One region of the Streptomyces bacillaris genome, then DNA from elsewhere that is predicted to be linked to it. Evidence: riboswitches for the same ligand, from Rfam matches in the RefSeq annotation. Region 1 holds a riboswitch; each other region holds the start of a gene.
The links. A riboswitch is a leader RNA that binds a small molecule or an ion and turns the genes downstream of it on or off. The one in region 1 is predicted to bind cobalamin.
Positions count from the first base shown of each region.

Region 1 (6,763 bases):
ACGGGCGCGGCGCCGAACGCGCGGTGCGGGCGGCCCTCGACCAGTCGGGGTGGACGGCCTGCGAGGTCGACCACATCAACGCCCACGGCACCTCCACCCCCCTCAACGACGCCATGGAGACCAACCTCATCTCCCGGCTCTTCCCGCACCGCCCGCCCGTCACCGCGTCCAAGGGCGTCATCGGGCACACCCTCGCGGCGGCGGGCGCGATCGAGGCGGTGGCCACCGTCCTGACGCTGGAACGTTCGCTCGTCCCGCCGATCGCCAACCTGGACTCCCTCCCCGACGCCTTCCCGCTCGACTGCGTGGTGAAGGAGCCCCGCCACCAGCGGGTCGAACGCGCGGTTAGCCACTCCTTCGGCTTCGGCGGTCACAACGTGGCGCTCGCCTTCCAACGCGCCTGACCCGAAAGGGCCGTTCGGGAACGGCGAGGGGTGTCCTCGCCGTTCCTTGATCGTTACTCTGTCGTGACCGTATTCATGCATGAAACGCCCCCGTCCACGACGATCGATCTGCTCACCCGAACGCTCTACGGTGACAACTTCCGCCAGGAGCACGCCTTCTGGCGTCGGCTGATCACAACAGAACCGTTTCGGCGGCCCGGTGGCGGCACCCCCGACGAGCGGCTCGCCCTCTCCTACCACCGGCTGCGCATCCTCAACGACGCACTGGACAGCGGCGCGAGGCTGGCCGCCGACCCCCGCGCCCTGGCCGCCCTGCACGAATGGCTCGGCCCGGTCGACCCCGCGCTGACCACCGTCGCGGGCATCCACTACAACCTCTTCCTCGGCTCCCTCCTCGACCACGACCCAGGCACGCTCCGCGACCTGTCGGACTTCCTGGAGCTGCGGAACATCGGCACCTTCCTCTGTACGGAGGTGGCGCACGGCAACGACGCGGCGGCCGTCGAGACGACCGCGACGTACGACCCCGAACGCGACGGCTTCGTCCTGCACACCCCGCACGCGGGCGCCCAGAAGTTCATGCCCAACACCAGCCCCGCCGGGGGCCCCAAGACCGGAGTGGTCGCCGCCCGGCTCCTCGCCGACGGCACCGACCACGGGGTCTTCCTCTTCCTCGCCCCGCTCACCGATGCCGTGGCCGCGCTGCCCGGCGTACGGGTGCGGCGGCTGCCCGCCCGGATGGGCTCCCCGGTCGACCACTGCCTCACCTCCTTCGACCGGTACTTCGTCCCGCGCGAGGCGCTGCTCGCCGGGGAGCAGGGGCGGATCGGCGCGGACGGCCGGTTCACCAGCCGACTGGCCAACCGCAGAAGGCGGTTCCTCCTCTCCATCGGGCGCGTCACCCCCGGCAAGCTCTCCATGAGCGCCTGCGCCGTCGGCTCCGCCCGGGTCACCCTCGCGATCGCGATCCGGTACGCGGGCCACCGGCTGGTCTCCGGGGCGCGCGGCGACCGGCGGGTGCCCGTCTACGCGCACCGCAGCCACCACGGCCCGCTCGCCGGGGCGATGGCCACCGTCTTCGCGATGAGCCTCCTGCACCGCAGGGCACTGGACCGCTGGGAGTCCGCCCCGGCTGCCGACCGGGCCGAGGCGGAGCGTCTGGTCGCCGTCGCCAAGGGGTGGATCACCTGGCAGGCGCGCGGCGTCATCGTCGAGTGCCGGGAGCGGTGCGGGGCGCAGGGGCTGCTGGAGAACAACGGCATGACCGAGCTGTTCACCGGAATCGAGGGGGCGATCACCGCCGAGGGCGACAACCTCGCCGTCCACGCCAAGGCCGCCGCCGAGATGCTGTTCGGCGTCACGGTCCGGGACGAGGAGGAGGGGGACGGGCCCGGCGACCTGGACGACCCGCACTTCCTGGGACGGCTGCTCGCGGCGGTGGAGGACATCTGGTTCGACCGCGCCCGGGAGCGGATCAGCGCCGCCCCGGCCGGGGACCCGCTCGGCCGGTGGAACGCCGCCTCGGGCCCGGCGCTGCGCGGGGTGGAGGCGTACGGCTACCGGCAGGCGGGCGAGGCGTTCGAACAGGCCGTGGCCGCACTGCCCGAAGGACCGGCCCGCGAGCGGCTCACCGAGCTGCACCGGCTCTTCGCCCTCCGGTGGATCGCCCGCAACAGCGGCGACCTCCTCGCCGCCGGACGGCTGACCGCCGGACAGGTGTCCGCGCTGCCCGACGCGGAGGAGCGGCTCATCGCGACCGTCGCCCGGCACGCCCCCGAGCTGGTGCGGTCCTTCGCGCTGCCGGAGCGGCTGATGTCGGACTGGCCGATCGCCGGACCCGGTTACGCGGACGCCTACGACGACCCGGAGGGGCCCTGGCACCGGGACCGCGGGCCGGCAGGGACCGGGGCGGGCGCTTCGGGCGGGAGCGGCAGCCGCACGGGAGAGGGGAGCGGCACCCGTACGGGCGCCGGGGCCGGGCGTCGTACGGCGGATTTCCTGCGGCCCGCCTGTGGCAGCAAGCGGCGGCGGCCGCTGCGCGAGAAGGTCGCGGCGCTCGGGACGCGCGGGGTGCTGCTGGCGTACTGGGGGACCACATCCGTGCTCTCCCGGTGGTTCGAGAAGCCGCAGGTGGGCGCAGATGAATCGGTTCGCCCCAGGGCGTAACCGGAAGATCTTCATCCAGTTACTTCGGCGGGGGCTGATTTCAGCCACCCGCCCCGCGTCAAGCCCCCGATGGGTTGATGAAGCCGTCGGCGGGCCGATGAACCGATGAGAGGAAACGCCGTGCAGACCCAGACCATCCACCCGAAGATCACCGAGGTACTCACCGGGACGTTCAAGGTGCCCGCGGCCGAGATCCTGCCGGAGTCCACGATGGACAGCCTGGAGATGGACTCCCTGGCCGTCGCGGAGTTCGCCGTCATCATCAAGGAGACCCTGGGGGTCACCGCCGACTCCGAGAAGCTCTACAAGGACGCCACGCTCGCCGACATCACCGCGTTCATCGACGCGGCCGTCGGCGGCGAGGCGGCGGGCAGTGCGGTGCCGGTGAGCAACACCCGATGAACCGACCCGCCATCGCCGTCACCGGCCTGGGCATGATCACCCCGGCCGGCCACACCACCGACACCACCTGGGACGGCGTCTGCCGAGGCGGTTCCTTCGCCCGCACCGTCCCCGAACTGCACGGCTGCGCCGTCGACTTCGCCTGTACGGTCACCGGCATCGACCTGGACGGAGCGGTCGGCGGCCGCAGCGCCTTCCGGATGGGCCGGTACGTCAAGTTCGCCGTCCTCGCCGCACGGGAGGCGGTGGCCGACGCCGGGCTCGACCCCGCCCACTGGGACGGCGCCCGCGTCGCCGTCGTCGTCGGCACCAGCAGCGGAGGCTCCGCCGGACTCACCGAACAGGCCGTCGCCCTGGAGCGGCGCGGCCCCGAGGCCACCTCGCCCTCGGGCATCCTGCTCACCATCCCGAGCATGCCCGCGGCCGAGATCGCCATCCAGATGAAGGCCACCGGCCCCAGCCTGGCGCCCTGCACGGCCTGTTCCTCCGGGGTGACCGCCCTCTCCGTGGCCCGCGACATGCTGGCGCTCGGCCAGTGCGACATCGCGATCGCCGGGGCCACCGAGTCGATCGTCTTCCCGGTCGCCATGACCGGCTTCGCCCGCTCCGGCGCGGCCGCCCTGCGGGACGCGGACGGGCCGGAGGGCGGCGACCCCGCCCGCCTCTGCCGCCCCTTCGCCGCCGACCGGGCCGGGCTCGTCATGGGCGAAGGCGCCGCGATCATGGTCCTGGAGCGGGCGGCGGACGCCCGGGCCAGGGGAGCGGCCCCCCGAGCGCTGCTCGCCGGCACCGGCGCCACGACCGACGCCCACCACCCGACCTCCCCGCACCCCTCCGGGGCGGTCGCCCAGGCCGCCGTGGAGGCGGCGCTGAGGGACGCGGGCTGGCGGGCCGAGGACGTGGAGCACGTCAACGCGCACGGCACCTCGACGCCCCTGAACGACGCGACCGAGGCCGCCCTCATCGGCCGGGCCTACCCGCACCGGCCGCCCGTCACCGCCCCCAAGGGCGTCCTGGGCCACTGCATGGGGCGGCCGGGGCCATTGAGGCGGGGCTGACCGTCCTGACGCTCCAGCACGGCATCGTCCCGCCGATCGCCAACCTGGACGCCCCCGACCCCGGGTTCGCCATCGACTGCGTCACCAAGACCCCGCGTGAGGTGCCCGTACGACGGGCCGTCAGCCACTCCTTCGGGTTCGGCGGACAGAACGCGGTGATCGCCCTGGAGGCCCCGTAGACCGTCCGACAGGCCCCCTGAGGGGCGGCCGGGCCGGTGCGGCGGGACGATCCCGCGCCGCACCGGCCCACGGGGGAGCGGCCCGCGCACCGGCTCCGACCTGGGCGAAGGCCCGTGATAGCTTGCCGGGGCCAGTCGAACCCCGGCGACGGGGTCAGGGAATCCGGTGCGAGACCGGAACTGACGCGCAGCGGTGAGGGGGACGGGCGGGGCCACGGCCACTGGAGCACCCACACGCTCCGGGAAGGCGTCCCGCCCGGACGAACCCGAGTCCGAAGACCTGCTGGCACCCGCGCCCCGCACCCGGGGCACGGAACCGTACGACGGGCTCCGCGGCTGGGCCCAGAGACAACCGAGGTCCTCCGTGCTGCCCCAGGCCACCCCCGCCCCGATACGTACCGCCGCCCTCCTCGCGGCCGCCGCCGTCCTGCTCACCGCCTGCGGCGGCGGGACCACCACATCCTCCGCCGAGGGCGGCGACCAGGCCGACGGCTTCCCCGTCACCCTGAAGAACTGCGGGCGCACCGTCACCGTCAAGGCGCCGCCCCAGCGGGCCGTCTCGGTCGACCAGGGATCGACGGAGATCCTCCTCTCACTGGGCCTCGCCGACCGGCTCGCGGGCACCGCCACCTGGAGCGACCCGGTCATGAAGGGCCTGGAGAAGGCCAACGCGGGCGTCGAGCGCATCTCCGAGAACCGGCCCTCCTCGGAGAAGGTCCTCGACAAGGAGCCCGACTTCCTCTCCGCCTCCTTCGCCTCCACCCTCGCCAAGGGCGGCGTCGCACCGCGCGAACAGTTCGAGAAGCTGGGCGTGCCGACCTACATCTCGCCCGCCGACTGCGTCGGCAAGGACAACAGCGGCGGCGGCGACGGAGCCCGTACCGCGCCCCTCACCATGGACAGCGTCTACACCGAAGTCCGGGAACTCTCCCAGGTGTTCGGCGTCCCCGAGCGCGGCGACGCCCTGGTGAAGAAGCTCCAGGAGCGGGTCGCGAAGGCCACCGAGGGCATCGACGGCTCGAAGGCCTCCCTCCTCTACTGGTTCTCCGACTCCAAGGCCCCCTACCTCGCGGGCTGTTGCGGCGCCCCCGGCGTCATCACCAGGGAACTCGGCGCGAAGAACGTCTTCGACGACACCCACGACGAATGGCCCCAGATCAGCTGGGAGACCGTCGCCGACCGCAACCCCGACGTCCTGGTCATCGGCGACCTGAGCCGCACCATGCAGACCGCCGAGAGCGCCGAGAAGAAGATCGAGTTCCTGGAGTCCAACCCGGTCACCAGGACCATGGACGCCGTGAAGAACCGCCGTTACGTGCTGCTCAGCGGCCAGGCCATGAACCCCACCATCCGGACGGTCGAAGGACTGGAGCGCGTCGCCGCCGGGCTGCGCGACTTCGGACTCACGGGGTGAGCGCCGGCCACCCGACGGCGAAGACGTCCCCCGGGGCACGGCGGGTGGGCGCGCCGTTCCAGGCGCTGCTCTGGACCGGCGGACTCGCGCTCCTGCTGCTCTCCACAGCCGTCGCCGTCACGATCGGGCCCGCCCGGATCTCCGTCCCCGACGTCTGGTCCGCCGTCGCCTCCCACCTCGGCTTCGGCACCTCGGAGCTGAGCCCGATCCGGGACGGCATCATCTGGAACCTGCGCATGCCCCGCACCCTGCTCGCCGCCGTGTGCGGGGCCGGGCTCGCGGTGTGCGGCACGGTGATGCAGTCCCTGCTGCGCAACCCGCTCGCGGACCCCTTCGTCCTCGGCGTCTCCTCGGGGGCCTCCACCGGGGCGGTCGTGGTGGTCGTCCTCGGGGTCGGCGGGGGAGCGGTGTCGCTCTCGGCCGGGGCGTTCGTCGGGGCCCTCTGCTCCTTCGCCCTGGTCCTGCTGCTCAGCCACACCCTCGGCGCCACCACCGACCGGGTGGTCCTCTCCGGGGTCGCCGCGATGCAGCTCTTCTCCGCCCTGACCTCCTTCGTCGTGATGACCTCCGCCGACGCCGAGCAGACCCGCGGAGTGCTCTTCTGGCTGCTGGGCTCGCTCAGCGGGGTCGGGTGGGGCGAAGTGGCCCTCTGCACCGCCGTCCTCGCCGTCTGCCTGGTGATCTGCCTGGCCCACGCCCGTACGCTCGACGCCTTCGCCTTCGGGCAGGAGGCCGCGGCCGCGCTCGGTGTCGACGTCGCCCGCACCCGGATCGTGCTGCTGTGCACCACCGCCCTGCTGACCGCCGCCCTCGTCAGCTCGGCCGGGGCGATCGGCTTCGTCGGCCTCGTCCTCCCGCACGCGGCCCGCGCGCTCACCGGCTCCGGCCACCGGCGGCTCCTGCCGGTCACCGCGCTCGCCGGGGCGATCTTCCTCGTCTGGGTCGACACCCTGGCCCGGACCGTCCTGGACCCGCAGGAAGTGCCCGTCGGAGTGGTCACCGCGCTGATCGGCGTCCCCGCCTTCGTCCTCGTCCTGTACCGCACCCGGAGCGCCTCATGAGCCCCACCACCGGCGGCGGCCTGCGTGCCGAACGGGTCGGCCGGAAGGCGGGCGGGCGGCTCATCCTCGACGGCGTCGA
Region 1 covers NZ_CP029378.1:7,447,498-7,454,260, forward strand. Annotated here, with positions in the region: gene DJ476_RS32525 (beta-ketoacyl-[acyl-carrier-protein] synthase family protein) at 1-404, shown strand, start outside; gene DJ476_RS32530 (acyl-CoA dehydrogenase family protein) at 480-2,570, shown strand; gene DJ476_RS32535 (acyl carrier protein) at 2,691-2,972, shown strand; partial or broken gene DJ476_RS32540 (beta-ketoacyl-[acyl-carrier-protein] synthase family protein) at 2,969-4,209, shown strand; cobalamin riboswitch at 4,325-4,511, shown strand; gene DJ476_RS32545 (ABC transporter substrate-binding protein) at 4,574-5,623, shown strand; gene DJ476_RS32550 (FecCD family ABC transporter permease) at 5,620-6,684, shown strand; gene DJ476_RS32555 (ABC transporter ATP-binding protein) at 6,681-6,763, shown strand, end outside.

Region 2 (6,763 bases), 2.3 Mb from region 1:
GGCGAACGTACGGGGTTCGAGCGCGGCGATCCCGACCCGCTCCAGGGCGTCGGTGACCAGGGCGGTGTCGGCGGCGCTGTCCGCCTCCCAGAACCGCTTGTGCGGGGCGCGGCCCATGGCTACGACCTGGCCGACGGTCAGCTCGAAGCCCGCGTGGCTCTCCTGGGGGACGGTGGCGATGCGGCGGGCGCGGGCCTTCACGGGGAGGGTGGCGAGGTCGTCGCCGTCCAGGAGGACCTGGCCGTGGGTGGGGCGCAGGGTGCCGTAGACGCAGCGCAGGAGCGTGGTCTTGCCGCTGCCGTTGGGGCCGACCAGGCCGACCGTCTCGCCGTCGGCGGCGATGAGGTCGACCGCGTCGACGAGGTGGCGGCCCTCGCCGGTCCCGTACGAGAGGGCCTCGGTGCGCAGGGTGGTCACGGGCGGGCTCCTTCGGGCGGTGTGGTCACGCGGGTGGCCTCAGCCGTACGTACGGGGCTCATGCCGGTGCCCCTTCCGGTCTGCGCCGCAGCATCCACAGGAAGAACGGGCCGCCGGTCAGGGCCGTGAGCACGCCGACCGGGATGTCCTGCGGGGCGGCCAGCGTGCGGGCGGCGAGGTCCGCGAGGACCAGGAAGACCGCCCCGCCGAGCGCGACCACCGGCAGCAGCGCGCGGTGCGAGGCGCCCACCGCCATCCGGGCCATGTGCGGGACCATCAGCCCGACGAAGCCGATCGCCCCGCTGTACGCGACGAGCGCCCCGGTCATCAGCGAGGCGAGGACGAAGACGGCGGCCCGGAAGCGGGCGGTGTCCAGGCCCAGCACGGTCGCGCCCTCCTCCCCCACCAGGAGCAGGTCGAGGGGGCGGGCCAGGGTGAGAAGGACGGCCGTACCGGCGATCAGGGCGATCACGGGGAGCGCGAGCATGTCCCAGCGGGCCGCACCGAGGCCGCCGAGGGTCCAGTAGAGGACCTCCTGGAGGTGGTCGGCGCGGGCGGAGGTGACCAGGATCAGGCTGGTCAGGGCGGAGAGGATGTAGGAGACGGCGACCCCGGCGAGGACCAGCCGGTTGGTGGTGAGGCCTCCCCCGCCGCGCGCCAGGGTGTAGACGAGCAGCAGCGAGAGCAGCGCCCCGGCGAAGGCGGCGGCGGGGATCGTGACGGTGGTGGCGAGGGAGGCGCCGATGCCGAGGACGATCACCAGGACCGCGCCGGTGGAGGCCCCGGAGGAGACGCCGAGGAGGAACGGGTCGGCGAGCTGGTTCCGTACGAGGGCCTGGAGGACCGTGCCGATGACGGCCAGTCCGGCGCCGACGACGATGCCGAGCAGGACCCGGGGCAGCCGCACGTCCAGGACGATCGTGCGGAACGGGCTCGCGTCCGCCCGCCCGGTCAGGATGTCGATGACCTGGCCGGGCGGGATGCGGACGGAGCCGAGAGCGAGGGCGGCGACCACGGCGGCTGCGAGGAGGGCGGCGAGGACGCCGACGACCAGGGTGTAGCGGAGCAGCCGCCGCGGTGCGGGGGTGCGGCAGGTCACGGGGTGGTGGCCGCCGGGTGGAGCTGGGCCGCGAGCTTCTCGACGGCGGCGGGGACGCGGACACCGAGGACCACGTCGGAGAGCGGCATCACCGCGAAGCGCTTGTTCTTGATGGCCGGGACGTCCGCGAGGGCCGGGTCGGTGAGGAGGCGCTTCTTCTTCTGTTCGACGGTGGTGGAGCCGTAGTCGTAGATCACGATCGCCTCGGGCTTGCGGGCGACGACGTTCTCCCAGGAGGCGTCCCCGAAGGACTTGTCGAGGTCGGCGAAGATGTTGGTGCCCCCGGCGCGCTTGATCAGCTCGTTGCCGATGCCCTTGCCGCCCGCGGTGAACGCGGTCTTGTCGCCGCTGTCGTAGACGAAGACGGGGAGCGGCTTGAGGTCCGCCAGCTTCTTCGCCGTCGCCTCGTTGTCGGCCTTGGCCTGCTTGATCCAGGCCTCGGCGCGGTCGGTGACGCCGAAGGTGCGGCCGACCTCGCGGATCTCCTCGTAGAGGGTCTCCATCGGGGTGTCGGCCTTCGCGCAGCTCTCGGTGTTGAGCCGGGTCTCGATGCCGGCCTTCTTCAGCGCCTCCCGGCCGCGCCCGTCGCCCGCCGCGAACGCGCTGGCGTAACCGCCGTAGACGAAGTCGGGGTTGGTGGCGAGGACCTGCTCGTAGGAGGGGTACTCCTTGGCGATGACCGGAACGGAGGCGTAGTCCTTCGCGTACTTCGGCAGGACCTTGTCGTCGAGGTAGGCGGTGCCGACGAGGGACTTGGTGAGGCCCAGCTCCAGCATGATCTCGGTGACGTGCTGGTTCATGGTGACCACGCGCTTGGGCGGGGCCTTGTACGTGGTGGTGACACCGCAGTTGGTGACGGTGTACGGGAAGCCGTCGCTCTTCTCCGCGGCCTCGGGCTTGCCCTTGGCCTCGGTGGAGGTCTCCGAGGAGGAGCAGGCGGTGAGGGCGAGCGGGAGCAGCACGGCGGCGGCTATGAGCGCGGGGGTGCGCCGGGACATGGCGGGGCCTCTCCGGGGGATTTCCGCGTCCCCTGGTCGATGCGGGAGAAGGCGGCGGGCCAGTTCCTGGCTTCCGGGCCGCCCTTCCGCGCGGAGTCGTCCACCGGGGAGTCGTCCGTACGGGAGGGGGCCCGGTCACAGTGGCGGGACCGTGCCGGATTCGCACCGGCTTCCTGGTTCCCGCTGCCTTGTGTTCGGGTCTGGGGTGCAGTGTGCCAGACGGGTCCGGAGGGTCGGCGGGGCCCCCGGGAAGGAGCGGCGAGGCTCAGTACGCCTCGACGACCTGCACGTCTTCCTCGGTGATCTCGCCGTCCACGATGCGGTACGAGCGGAACTGGAAGGGGCCCGAGCCGTCGGTGTCGGCGGTGGAGACCAGGACGTAGTGGGCGCCGGGCTCGTTGGCGTACGTCACGTCGGTGCGGGAGGGGTAGGCCTCGGTCGCGGTGTGCGAGTGGTAGATGATCACGGGCTCCTCGTCGCGGTCGTCCATCTCGCGGTAGAGCTTGAGGAGGTCGCCGGAGTCGAACTCGTAGAACGTGGGCGAGCGGGCGGCGTTGAGCATGGGGATGAAGCGCTCGGGGCGCCCGGTCCCGGCCGGACCCGCCACCACGCCGCACGCCTCGTCGGGGTGGTCGGCGCGGGCGTGGGCGACGATCTGGTCGTGGAGCGCCTGGGTGATGGTCAGCATGGCGCCAGGATAAGACCGACCGGGAACCGGGGGGTGGGAGAAGGAGCGGGGCTGGGTGCGTGCAGATGCAGGGCGGAGGATTGAGTCAACGCGATGGGGTCTCCCCTGTTCGAGCGAAGCCGAGAGCTTGGGGAAGTTGGTGATTGACGACAACGCCGCAGATGCGCGTGCCCAGCCCCGCGACGCCGCCCCCCGGTTGCCGGTCGGTCTGAGCATGCGGGCCCTCGCGTACCGGTGGGTGGTACGTGAGGGCCCGCATGGTGGACGCCGGGCCGTGGGGGGAAGGGGAGTGGCCGGGGCGCCCGGGAGGAGGGCCGGTCCAGGGCCCGGGGTGATCGGGCCCGCCCTCGGGGTCGTAGGGGGGGTGGGTGGTGGTCGACGGCCCACCCTCGGGGTCGGTGCTCGGCGCAAGCAGGTGGGATGCTCGGCGGAGCCCGGGTCAGCGCTTGGCGAAGGCGGTGTTCTCCGGGTTGCGCGACTTGAGCACCAGGTAGGAGACGCCGAGGACCAGCGCCCAGAGCGGGGCGCAGTAGAGCGAGATCCGGGCGTCCTTGTCGACCGCCATCATCACGATGACCATGCCGATGAAGCAGAGCGCGAACCAGCTCGTGTACGGGGCGCCCGGGGCCTTGAACGAGGAGTGCGGGAGCACGCCCTGGTCGGCCAGGCGGCGGTAGCGGATCTGGCTGATCAGGATCATGATCCAGGCCCACATGCCGGAGATGGTCGCGAAGGAGACGACGTAGTTGAACGCCTCGCCCGGCCACTGGTAGTTGATCCAGACGCCGACGAGCATCAGGGCGGCGGAGAAGGTGGTGCCGGTGAGCGGCAGGCCGTTCTTCGTCAGCTTGGTGAAGGCGCGCGGGCCCTGTCCGTTCATGGCCAGGTCGCGGAGCATGCGGCCGGTGGAGTACATGCCGGAGTTGCAGGAGGAGAGCGCCGCGGTCAGGACGACGAAGTTGACGATGGCGGCGCCGATGCCGAGCCCCATCTCCTCGAAGGCCTTCACGAACGGCGAGACGCCCGGCTTGAAGGTGGACCACGGCACGACCGACAGGATCATGATCAGGGCGCCGACGTAGAAGACGGCGATGCGCCACGGCACGGTGTTGATGGCCTTGGGCAGTACGGTCTTGGGGTCCTTGGACTCGCCCGCCGTGACGCCGACGAGTTCGACGGCGAGGAAGGCGAACATGACGATCTGGAGCGTCATCAGCATGCCGCCGATGCCGTTCGGGAAGAACCCGCCGTCGTTCCAGAGATTGGAGACGGTCGCGGTGTCGCCCGCGTCGGAGAAGCCGATGGTCAGGACGCCGGCGCAGATGAGGATCATGCCGACGATCGCGGTGACCTTGACCATGGAGAACCAGAACTCCAGCTCACCGAAGAGCTTCACGGAGATCAGGTTGGCACCGTAGAGAATGACGGTGAAGACGAGCGCGGAGAGCCACTGGGGAATGTCCCACCAGTACGTCATATAGGTGGCGGCGGCGGTGACTTCGGTGATTCCGGTGACGACCCAGAACAGCCAGTACGTCCAGCCGGTGACGAATCCGAAGAAGGGGCCGATGAATTCGCGCGCGTACTCCGAGAAGGAGCCGGACACCGGGCGGTACATGAGCAGTTCGCCCAGCGCCCGCATGATGAAGAAGATGACCAGGCCCGCGAGGCAGTAGGCCAGGATGAGGCTGGGTCCGGCCCGGTCGATCGCTTTGCCCGCGCCGAGGAAGAGCCCGGTACCGATGGCTCCGCCGATGGCGATCATCTGAATCTGACGGGCTCCCAGACCTCGCTGGTACCCCTCGCCACTGGTCTCGGCCGCCGCGGCGCCCGCGCCGGGCTTTCCGCTGTCGGCCTGTCCCTCGTCGACCCGTGCCGATGTCATGTGTGGTGCGCCTTTCTCCACGCCGATCCGCGCCCTCAAGGCTGCGGATCAGGTCCTGATCCCCCCGGATATGGATGGAGTGCCACCGGCGTTCGGCCGGCTCGTGGCGACCCCCGGGAACAGGGGTGGCGTCCCCGGGCGATCGTGAAGATTTATCACGGCCGTCACAGGACACCGTGGGACATTCTGTGGCGCACCCCACAGATAAAAGCGGACAAGAAACCCCATCCGCCAGGAAAGGCACTTATGTCTTGGGGCGATCATTACCCGGATCTGAGCGTCCGTTGAGCGAACGGAGTGTGCGCGGAGTATGCGCGGACCGGCCCGGGACGGGAGCGGCCCCGATTACGGCATCAGGGTTTCGACGAGCGTTTCCTGGAGCGCGCCGAGCCAGAGATAGGCCATCACCATGGGCTTGCGCGGGTCGCTGTCGGGGAGCCGGTAGAGCGAGCCGTTCTCGCCCTCGTCCTCGTCGGAGACCTCCAGCCGGGTGCCGATGGTGAGGCGCAGGTCGTTGAGCGCGCCGAGCCAGGCGCGGCACTCCAGGGCGGTGAGCGTGAGCACGGCCGCGCCGTCCCCGGCGGGCGAGAGGGCGTCCAGCGTCCGTACGACGGCGAGGGCGTCCTCGCGCTTGCGGGAGCGCAGGTCCATCTCGGTGAAGCGGCGGAACTCGGCGGACAGCTCCCGCAGCTCCTCCTCGCTCGTGCCCTCGGGGGCGGACCCGTCGGGGCCGCCGTACGCGTCGGGGAAGAGCCGGGCGAGGGCCGGGTCGGAGGGCGGCTTGCTGGGCCCTTCGGCGAAGAGCGCGGCGAGCGGGTCCTCACCCTCGGCGGGGGTGTCGCCCGGACCGATCAGTTCGAGCAGCTGCACGGCGAGGGAGCGCAGGATCGAGATCTCGACCTCGTCGAGCGCGACGGCCGCGCCGCCGCCCGGGGTGGCCTCGAAATGGCCGGCCATGGATTCTCCGATGGTGGGACGGACGGGGCAGGGACGCCGGGGCGGCGGTCGCGGCCCCGGGGCCGGGGGCTAGTTGCGGTCCTGGGTGAGGGTGGCCCACAGCCCGTAACCGTGCATGGCCTGGACGTCGCGCTCCATCTCCTCGCGGCTCCCGCTGGAGACGACGGCGCGGCCCTTCTGGTGCACGTCCAGCATGAGCTTGTGGGCCTTGTCCTTCGAGTAGCCGAAGTAGGCCTGGAAGACATAGGTCACATAGCTCATCAGGTTGACCGGGTCGTTGTGGACGAGCGTCACCCACGGGACGTCCGGCTCAGGGACCACGAAGGTCTCCTCGGCCGAATCGGGACGTTCGATCTCCAGCGGGGTAGCAACGCTCACCTGTCCCATGCTGCCACCCGGACGGGTCCGGCGCACAAACGGACCCCACATCTCGTCACTTTGACGAATAGGGGGTAGCATCCCAGCCATGAACTCAGCGGACCTCGGGCGACGGGTCGGCGTTCCGTCGACCGCGCTCTTCACCGACCAGTACGAGCTGACCATGGTGCAGGCGGCACTCAAGGCGGGCACCGCCTCCCGCCGCTCCGTCTTCGAGGCGTTCACCCGCCGGCTGCCCGAGGGGCGGCGGTACGGGGTCGTCGCGGGCACCGGCCGGGTGCTGGACGCGGTGGAGAACTTCCACTTCGACGACGAGATGATCGGCTTCCTGCGCCAGCAGC
Region 2 covers NZ_CP029378.1:5,107,301-5,114,063, reverse strand. Annotated here, with positions in the region: gene DJ476_RS22215 (ABC transporter ATP-binding protein) at 1-417, opposite strand, end outside; gene DJ476_RS22210 (FecCD family ABC transporter permease) at 476-1,516, opposite strand; gene DJ476_RS22205 (ABC transporter substrate-binding protein) at 1,513-2,514, opposite strand; cobalamin riboswitch at 2,555-2,749, opposite strand; gene DJ476_RS22200 (Mov34/MPN/PAD-1 family protein) at 2,780-3,202, opposite strand; gene DJ476_RS22195 (amino acid permease) at 3,642-5,087, opposite strand; gene DJ476_RS22190 (DUF2017 domain-containing protein) at 5,433-6,044, opposite strand; gene clpS (ATP-dependent Clp protease adapter ClpS) at 6,114-6,431, opposite strand; gene DJ476_RS22180 (nicotinate phosphoribosyltransferase) at 6,511-6,763, shown strand, end outside.
Region 2: linked by a shared signal. The riboswitch ahead of DJ476_RS22205 (ABC transporter substrate-binding protein) and the one ahead of DJ476_RS32545 (ABC transporter substrate-binding protein) in region 1 are both predicted to bind cobalamin.

Region 3 (6,763 bases), 5.0 Mb from region 1:
GGCGAGCAGCAGCGAGTTGCGCATGCCGGTCTTGGCGATCCGGGCGCGCAGGGCGTCCCAGCGCTCGGGCCAGTTCAGCTCGGTGTCGTAGTGGTCGGGGTGGAGCACACCGCGCGCGGCACGCGTCTCCGACCACGCGGGCAGCGGGCCCGAGCGCTCGGCCAGGTCGCAGGACGCCTCGTACGCGGCCAGCATGATCCGCTCGGAGATCTTCGTGGAGAGCGCGCGGGCCTCGGGCGAGTCGAACGGCAGGCGCAGCTGGAAGAAGACGTCCTGGAGGCCCATGGCGCCCAGACCGACCGGCCGCCAGCGGGAGTTGGAGTTCCCGGCCTGCTCGGTCGGGTAGAAGTTGATGTCGACGACCCGGTCGAGGAAGGTCACGGCCGTACGGACGGTGGAGTCCAGACGGTCCCAGTCGATCGTGCCGTCGGCCACGAACGCGCCCAGGTTGACCGAGCCCAGGTTGCAGACGGCCGTCTCACCGTCGTTGGTGACCTCCAGGATCTCCGTGCACAGGTTCGAGGAGTGCACGACCCGGCCCGGCTCGGCGGTCTGGTTCGCGGTCCGGTTGGAGGCGTCCTTGAACGTCATCCACCCCTGGCCGGTCTGGGCGAGGGTGCGCATCATCCGGCCGTACAGCTCACGCGCCGGCATCGTCTTGCGGGCCAGGCCCTTGGCCTCGGCCGCGCGGTAGGCCGCGTCGAACTCGTCGCCCCACAGGTCGACCAGCTCGGGCACGTCGGCGGGGGAGAAGAGCGACCACTCGGTGTCCGCGTCGACCCGGCGCATGAACTCGTCCGGGATCCAGTGCGCCAGGTTGAGGTTGTGCGTACGCCGCTGGTCCTCACCCGTGTTGTCGCGCAGCTCCAGGAACTCCTCGATGTCCGCGTGCCAGGTCTCCAGGTAGACCGCCGCCGCGCCCTTGCGCCGGCCGCCCTGGTTCACCGCCGCCACGGAGGCGTCCAGCGTCTTGAGGAACGGCACGATGCCGTTGGAGTGCCCGTTGGTGCCCCGGATCAGCGAACCCCGGGCGCGGATACGGGAGTAGGAGAGGCCGATGCCGCCCGCGTGCTTCGAGAGGCGCGCCACCTGGTGGTAGCGGTCGTAGATCGAGTCCAGCTCGTCCTTGGGGGAGTCCAGCAGATAGCAGGAGGACATCTGCGGGTGCCGGGTGCCGGAGTTGAAGAGCGTGGGGGAGGAGGGGAGGTAGTCCAGCTTGCTCATCAGCCCGTAGAGCGCGGCGACCTCGTCCAGGGCCCGCACCGACTCGTCCTCGGCCAGACCGGCGGCCACGCGCAGCATGAAGTGCTGCGGGGTCTCGATGACCTGACGGGTGAGCGGGTGGCGCAGCAGGTAACGGCTGTGCAGCGTACGGAGACCGAAGTAGCCGAAGCGGTCGTCCGCGCCCTCGGCCAGCGTCCGCTCCACCAGCGCGTCCAGCGCCTCGGAGTGCAGCTCCACGAAGGCGGCGGTGCGGTCCGCGATCAGGCCCTCGCGGTGGCCGACGGCGACCGAGGCGGAGAAGGAGGTGGCGCCCTGGCTCGCGGCCTCGTCGGCGATCGTCCGGGTCAGCAGCCGGGCGGCGAGCTTGGAGTACGCCGGGTCCTCGGAGATCAGGCCCGCCGCCGCCTCGGTGGCCAGCGTGCGCAGCTCGGCCTCGTCGGAGCGGGCGTTGCGCCCGCGGAGCGCGGAGGCGGCGACCCGTCCGGGGTCGGTGTCGGGCAGATCGACGGTGAGGTCGGTCAGGGTCCGCAGCAGGGCGGTCCCGGGTCCGTCGGTCGTGCCTTCTCCGGACGCGGTGGAGGCAGCGGATTCGGTGGCTGAAACCGGATCGGCGGGCGCGATGGTCACTGGGCTTTCCCTCGCTCGGCTGGGGGCCGGCGGCGAGCGGGGAAACCGGGCAGCACGATGCCTGGGAAGGCAGCACTGCTACGGCGTCCACCGGCCCATCCGCGAGGCCCGGACGTCTGCCGTCCGGTTCGGTCGAGCCGGACGTACTGTCGACAGGTCTTCGGACTTCGGGTGTGCAAAGCACACTGATCACACCGTTGCGGGACAGTTCCGGATTCGCACCGGATTCCCCTGCGGCGACAGCGAGGTCGAGCATACATGTGGGGGCCGCCAGATGATGCGGCCCCCACATGTTGTGTCGCGTTGATTCCTTGTGCCCTTCAGGAGGCCGCCTCCAGCTCCAGCCGGAAGGTCAGGAGGCGCAGGCCCGGCACCGGCTCCCAGTCCCGCTCAGGGGTCCGCAGAAAGCCGAGCCGACGGTAGATCCTATGGGCCGGGAGCATGGCCGGCTGCGTCGACAGCACCAGCCCCCGGACGCCTTCGGCGGACCGGGCCCGCTCGACGCACGCCCGTACGAGCGCCTCTCCCACGCCCCGTCCCCGCCCCGCGCGGGCCACGGCGAGCATCCGGAACTCGGCCTCGTCCGGACCGGAGATATCGCGCCACGGAGTGCCGGGAGCGGCATACGTCACACCGCCGAGCACCACCCCGTCCGCGTCGAGCGCCACGAGCACCTCGGCCTCGGCCGCCCGCTGCTCCACTGCCCGCAGTCTGAGAAGGTAGGGGTCCTGAGGGCCGTCCAGCAGACCATCGCCGAGATAGGCCTCGGCGATGATCTCGCCGAGTACGGCGTACTCGCCGGGCTCCGCCACCCTGATCGTCAGATCCATCAGCCGCTCGCTCCCACCTCGTTGTCCGGGGCGCCGTCGCCCACCGGCGGCAGATCGCCGCGCTCGACGGGCTGTTGTCCGGAGCCGCCCCCGGCGGGCGGCAGCACCCGGTCCAGCTCGTGGCCGTCGGCGCGGTGGGCGGCCCGCGCCGCCGACCGCAGCGTCGCCCGGTCCACCTTCTCGCGCGCCCCGCTCACCGTGATCACGAGTCCGTCCTGCTCCCGGGCGTACGCGTGGTCCGACTCCGTGGCGCGGTACCAGTGTTCGCCGTCCCGCTCGCACGTCACCAGGGGCTTCTCACCGTCGGCGGGCGCGGCGGCGCCCGTGCAGTCCGCCACGGCGTGCGGGCGGCGTTCCACCGACAGCTGGAGCAGGCCGCCGTCCGGCGCGGTGTAGGAGCTGCCGAACCCGTCGTCACCGAGCACCCCGACCGACTGGCGCGCCAGGGCGTAGCCCGCGGCCTCGGTCACCCAGACATGGTCCGTGACGAGCTGCGCGGCGGCGGCCCGCGCCTCCAGCTCCGCCCGGTCGGGCGCCGGTTCGGCCGAAGAGCTCCGCTCCGCCGTCGGCTCCGAGCCGGGCGCCGACGCGGTGCCGCAGCCCGTGACCGCCGCCAGTGCCAGGGCCGCGGCCAGGAGCAGGGGCCGGAGCCGGGGCGACCGGGTGTGCGATGTCATGGGCACATCCTTACGTACGGTCGCGGCTCCGCGCACCGGGGAATCGAGCGGCGGACGGGCTCGTCCGGGGGCGCGGAAAGGGGCCGCCGCGCCCCCGGAGGGGTGTGGCGGCCCCGATCGGCCGACGGTGGTCAGCAGCAGCGGAAGCCCTCGCGGGGGTCCGCCTCGCGGGCGTCCGTGCGGCTGTGCTCGAAGGCCCGGCGGCTCATCACCGGCGTGTCCGGATCGTGTGTCCTGGCGTGCGCCACATAGCGGTCGTACGCGGCCTCGCCGGTCAGCTCACGGACGTAGAAACGGATCCGTCCCGCCAGCCGCCGTACGTCCGCGACGGTCATGTCCGGCTCCCCGTCCCGGCCGGCTCCTTGCGCAGGCCGCCCTCGGGTCCGACACCGGCCTCCGCCAGCTCGGCCTTCTCCTCCTTGGTGGCGAAGAGCGAGGCCGGGGCGACGAACTTCGACTGCACGAACGGCGTTTCGTGGAGCTTGACGGTCTCCGGGTCGCGGATGGCCTTGTAGCAGACCCGGCCGGCGTCCACGAGGACGACGACGATGAGGAGGGCGAAGAGCGCGCAGAGCACCCCGTCGACGGTGGAGTTGGTGACGATGGTCCGCATGTCGTCCATGGACTTGGCGGGGGCCAGCACCTCGCCCGCGTCGATGCCCGCCTGGTACTTGTCGCGCTGGGCGAAGAAGCCGATCTTCACGTCCGAGGAGAAGATCTTCTGCCAGCTCGCGGTGAGGGTGACCGCCACGTCCCAGGCGAGCGGTACGGCGGTGACCCAGGCCCACTTCAGGCGGCCGGACTTCACCAGCAGGGTGGTGCAGACGGCGAGCGCGACAGCGGCCAGCAGCTGGTTGGCGATGCCGAAGAGCGGGAAGAGCTGGTTGATGCCGCCCAGCGGGTCGTGCACGCCGACCCAGAGGAAGTAGCCCCAGCCGCCGACCACGACGGCGCTGGCGAACCAGACGCCCGGCTTCCAGCTGACCTCGCGGAACGGCTTGTAGGCGTTGCCCAGCATGTCCTGGAGCATGAAGCGCCCGACCCGGGTTCCGGCGTCCACGGTGGTGAGGATGAAGAGCGCCTCGAACATGATGGCGAAGTGGTACCAGAACGCCTTCATCGCCGTTCCACCGATCACTGCGGAGAAGATCTCCGCCATGCCGAGCGCGAACGTGGGCGCGCCGCCGGTCCGGGAGAGCAGGCTGGCTTCCTCGACGTCCTTGGCGGCCTGGGCCAGGGCGTCCGGGGTGATGGTGAAGCCGAAGTTGGCCACGGCCTCTGAGGCGGACTGGACGCTGTCCCCGATCACACCGACGGGCGCGTTGATGGCGAAGTACAGCCCCGGGTCGATGATGCAGGCCGCGATCATCGCCATGATCGCCACGAACGACTCGGTCAGCATGGCGCCGTAGCCGATCATCCGGATCTGCGTCTCCTTCTGGACCATCTTCGGCGTGGTGCCGGAGGAGACCAGGGAGTGGAAGCCGGAGAGGGCGCCGCAGGCGATGGTGATGAAGACGAACGGGAACATCGAGCCGGCGAAGACCGGTCCCTGGCCGTTGGTGGCGAAGTCGGTGACCGCGGGCATCTTCAGGGTCGGCAGCGCGACCACCACACCGAGGGCGAGCAGCGCGATCGTGCCGACCTTCATGAAGGTGGAGAGGTAGTCGCGCGGGGCGAGCAGCAGCCAGACGGGGAGCACGGAGGCGAGGAACCCGTACACGATCATCCAGATGACCAGCGTGCCCGGCTCCAGGGTGAAGAAGTCCGCCCACGAGGACTCGGCCACCCAGCCGCCCGCGACGATCGCGAGGAGCAGCAGCGCGACGCCGATGAGGGAGACCTCACTGACCTTGCCGGGCCGCAGGATGCGCAGGTAGACGCCCATGAAGAGGGCGATCGGGATCGTCATGCCGATGGAGAAGACGCCCCACGGGGAGTGGGCGAGCGCGTTCACGATGACCAGTGCGAGGACCGCGAGCAGGATGATCATGATGATGAAGACGGCGATCAGGGCGGCGATCCCGCCGACCGGCCCTATCTCGTCGCGCGCCATCTGGCCGAGCGAACGGCCGTTGCGGCGGGTGGAGAAGAACAGCGTCACCATGTCCTGGACGGCACCGGCGAAGATGACGCCGACGACGAGCCAGATCGTGCCCGGCAGATACCCCATCTGGGCCGCGAGCACCGGGCCGACCAGCGGACCGGCCCCGGCGATGGCGGCGAAGTGGTGGCCGAAGAGGACGCGGCGGTCGGTGGGGTGGAAGTCGACACCGTTGTCCTGCAGTTCGGCCGGGGTCGCCCGGTTCTTGTCCGCCTTCAGCACCCGGTTGGCGATGAACCGGGAGTAGAAGCGGTACGCGATGGCGTACGAGCCGAGCGCCGCCGCGAGCATCCAGGCGGCGGACACCTCCTCACCCCGCGAGAGCGCGAGGGTGGCCCAGCCGATGGCGCCGACCAGGGCGACGAGGCTCCAGACGACGATGGACTTGGGGGTCAGCGACCGCCGTCCCGGCGCCTGTGGAACCGGTGGTGCTGGTGTGGGCGATTCCGGCATATCGATCCGTCCCCTCGCGTGATCACTGTCGTAACGTGCGCGAAATCTAGGTGCTGCGACCGCTCGCGGGAACCCCTGTCCGCATACCGGTCGCGCATCACCGATGTCTTCACCGATGTTCCGCGGTAAGGACACGGATGGGGGGAGTGATCGGTTCACCCGGGGCCGCCGGAACCGGGTCTGACCGAAAAAAGGCGGTGGCCCCGGGGAGCGTCCTCCCCGGGGCCACCGCCTGTCGCCGTCCTCCGTCCGTGGTGCGCGCGCCGTGTGCGGTCAGTCCGTCGGCCGCTTCAGGCGGGCCACGAACTTGTACCGGTCACCCCGGTAGACCGAGCGCACCCACTCCACCGGTTCGCCCTGGCCATCGATGGAATGGCGGGAGAGCATCAGCATCGGCAGCCCCACGTCCGTGCCCAGCAGACCGGCCTCGCGCGGGGTGGCGAGCGAGGTCTCGATGGTCTCCTCGGCCTCGGCCAGGCGGACGTCGTACACCTCGGCGAGCGCGGTGTAGAGAGAGGTGTACTTCACCAGCGAACGGCGCAGCGCCGGGAAGCGTTTGGCCGAAAGGTGGGTGGTCTCGATCGCCATCGGCTCCCCGCTGGCGAGCCGGAGCCGCTCGATGCGCAGCACCCGGCCGCCCGTCGAGATGTCCAGCAGTCCGGCGAGCGTGTCGTCCGCCGTGACATAGCCGATGTCGAGCAGCTGGGACGTCGGCTCCAGGCCCTGGGCGCGCATGTCCTCGGTGTACGAGGTCAGCTGGAGCGCCTGGGAGACCTTCGGCTTGGCGACGAAGGTCCCCTTGCCCTGGATGCGTTCGAGCCGGCCCTCGACGACCAGCTCCTGCAGGG
Region 3 covers NZ_CP029378.1:2,440,856-2,447,618, reverse strand. Annotated here, with positions in the region: gene DJ476_RS10000 (ribonucleoside-diphosphate reductase subunit alpha) at 1-1,851, opposite strand, end outside; cobalamin riboswitch at 1,986-2,119, opposite strand; gene DJ476_RS09995 (GNAT family N-acetyltransferase) at 2,172-2,681, opposite strand; gene DJ476_RS09990 (hypothetical protein) at 2,681-3,358, opposite strand; gene DJ476_RS09985 (YbdD/YjiX family protein) at 3,490-3,693, opposite strand; gene DJ476_RS09980 (carbon starvation CstA family protein) at 3,690-5,915, opposite strand; gene DJ476_RS09975 (GntR family transcriptional regulator) at 6,189-6,763, opposite strand, start outside.
Region 3: linked by a shared signal. The riboswitch ahead of DJ476_RS10000 (ribonucleoside-diphosphate reductase subunit alpha) and the one ahead of DJ476_RS32545 (ABC transporter substrate-binding protein) in region 1 are both predicted to bind cobalamin.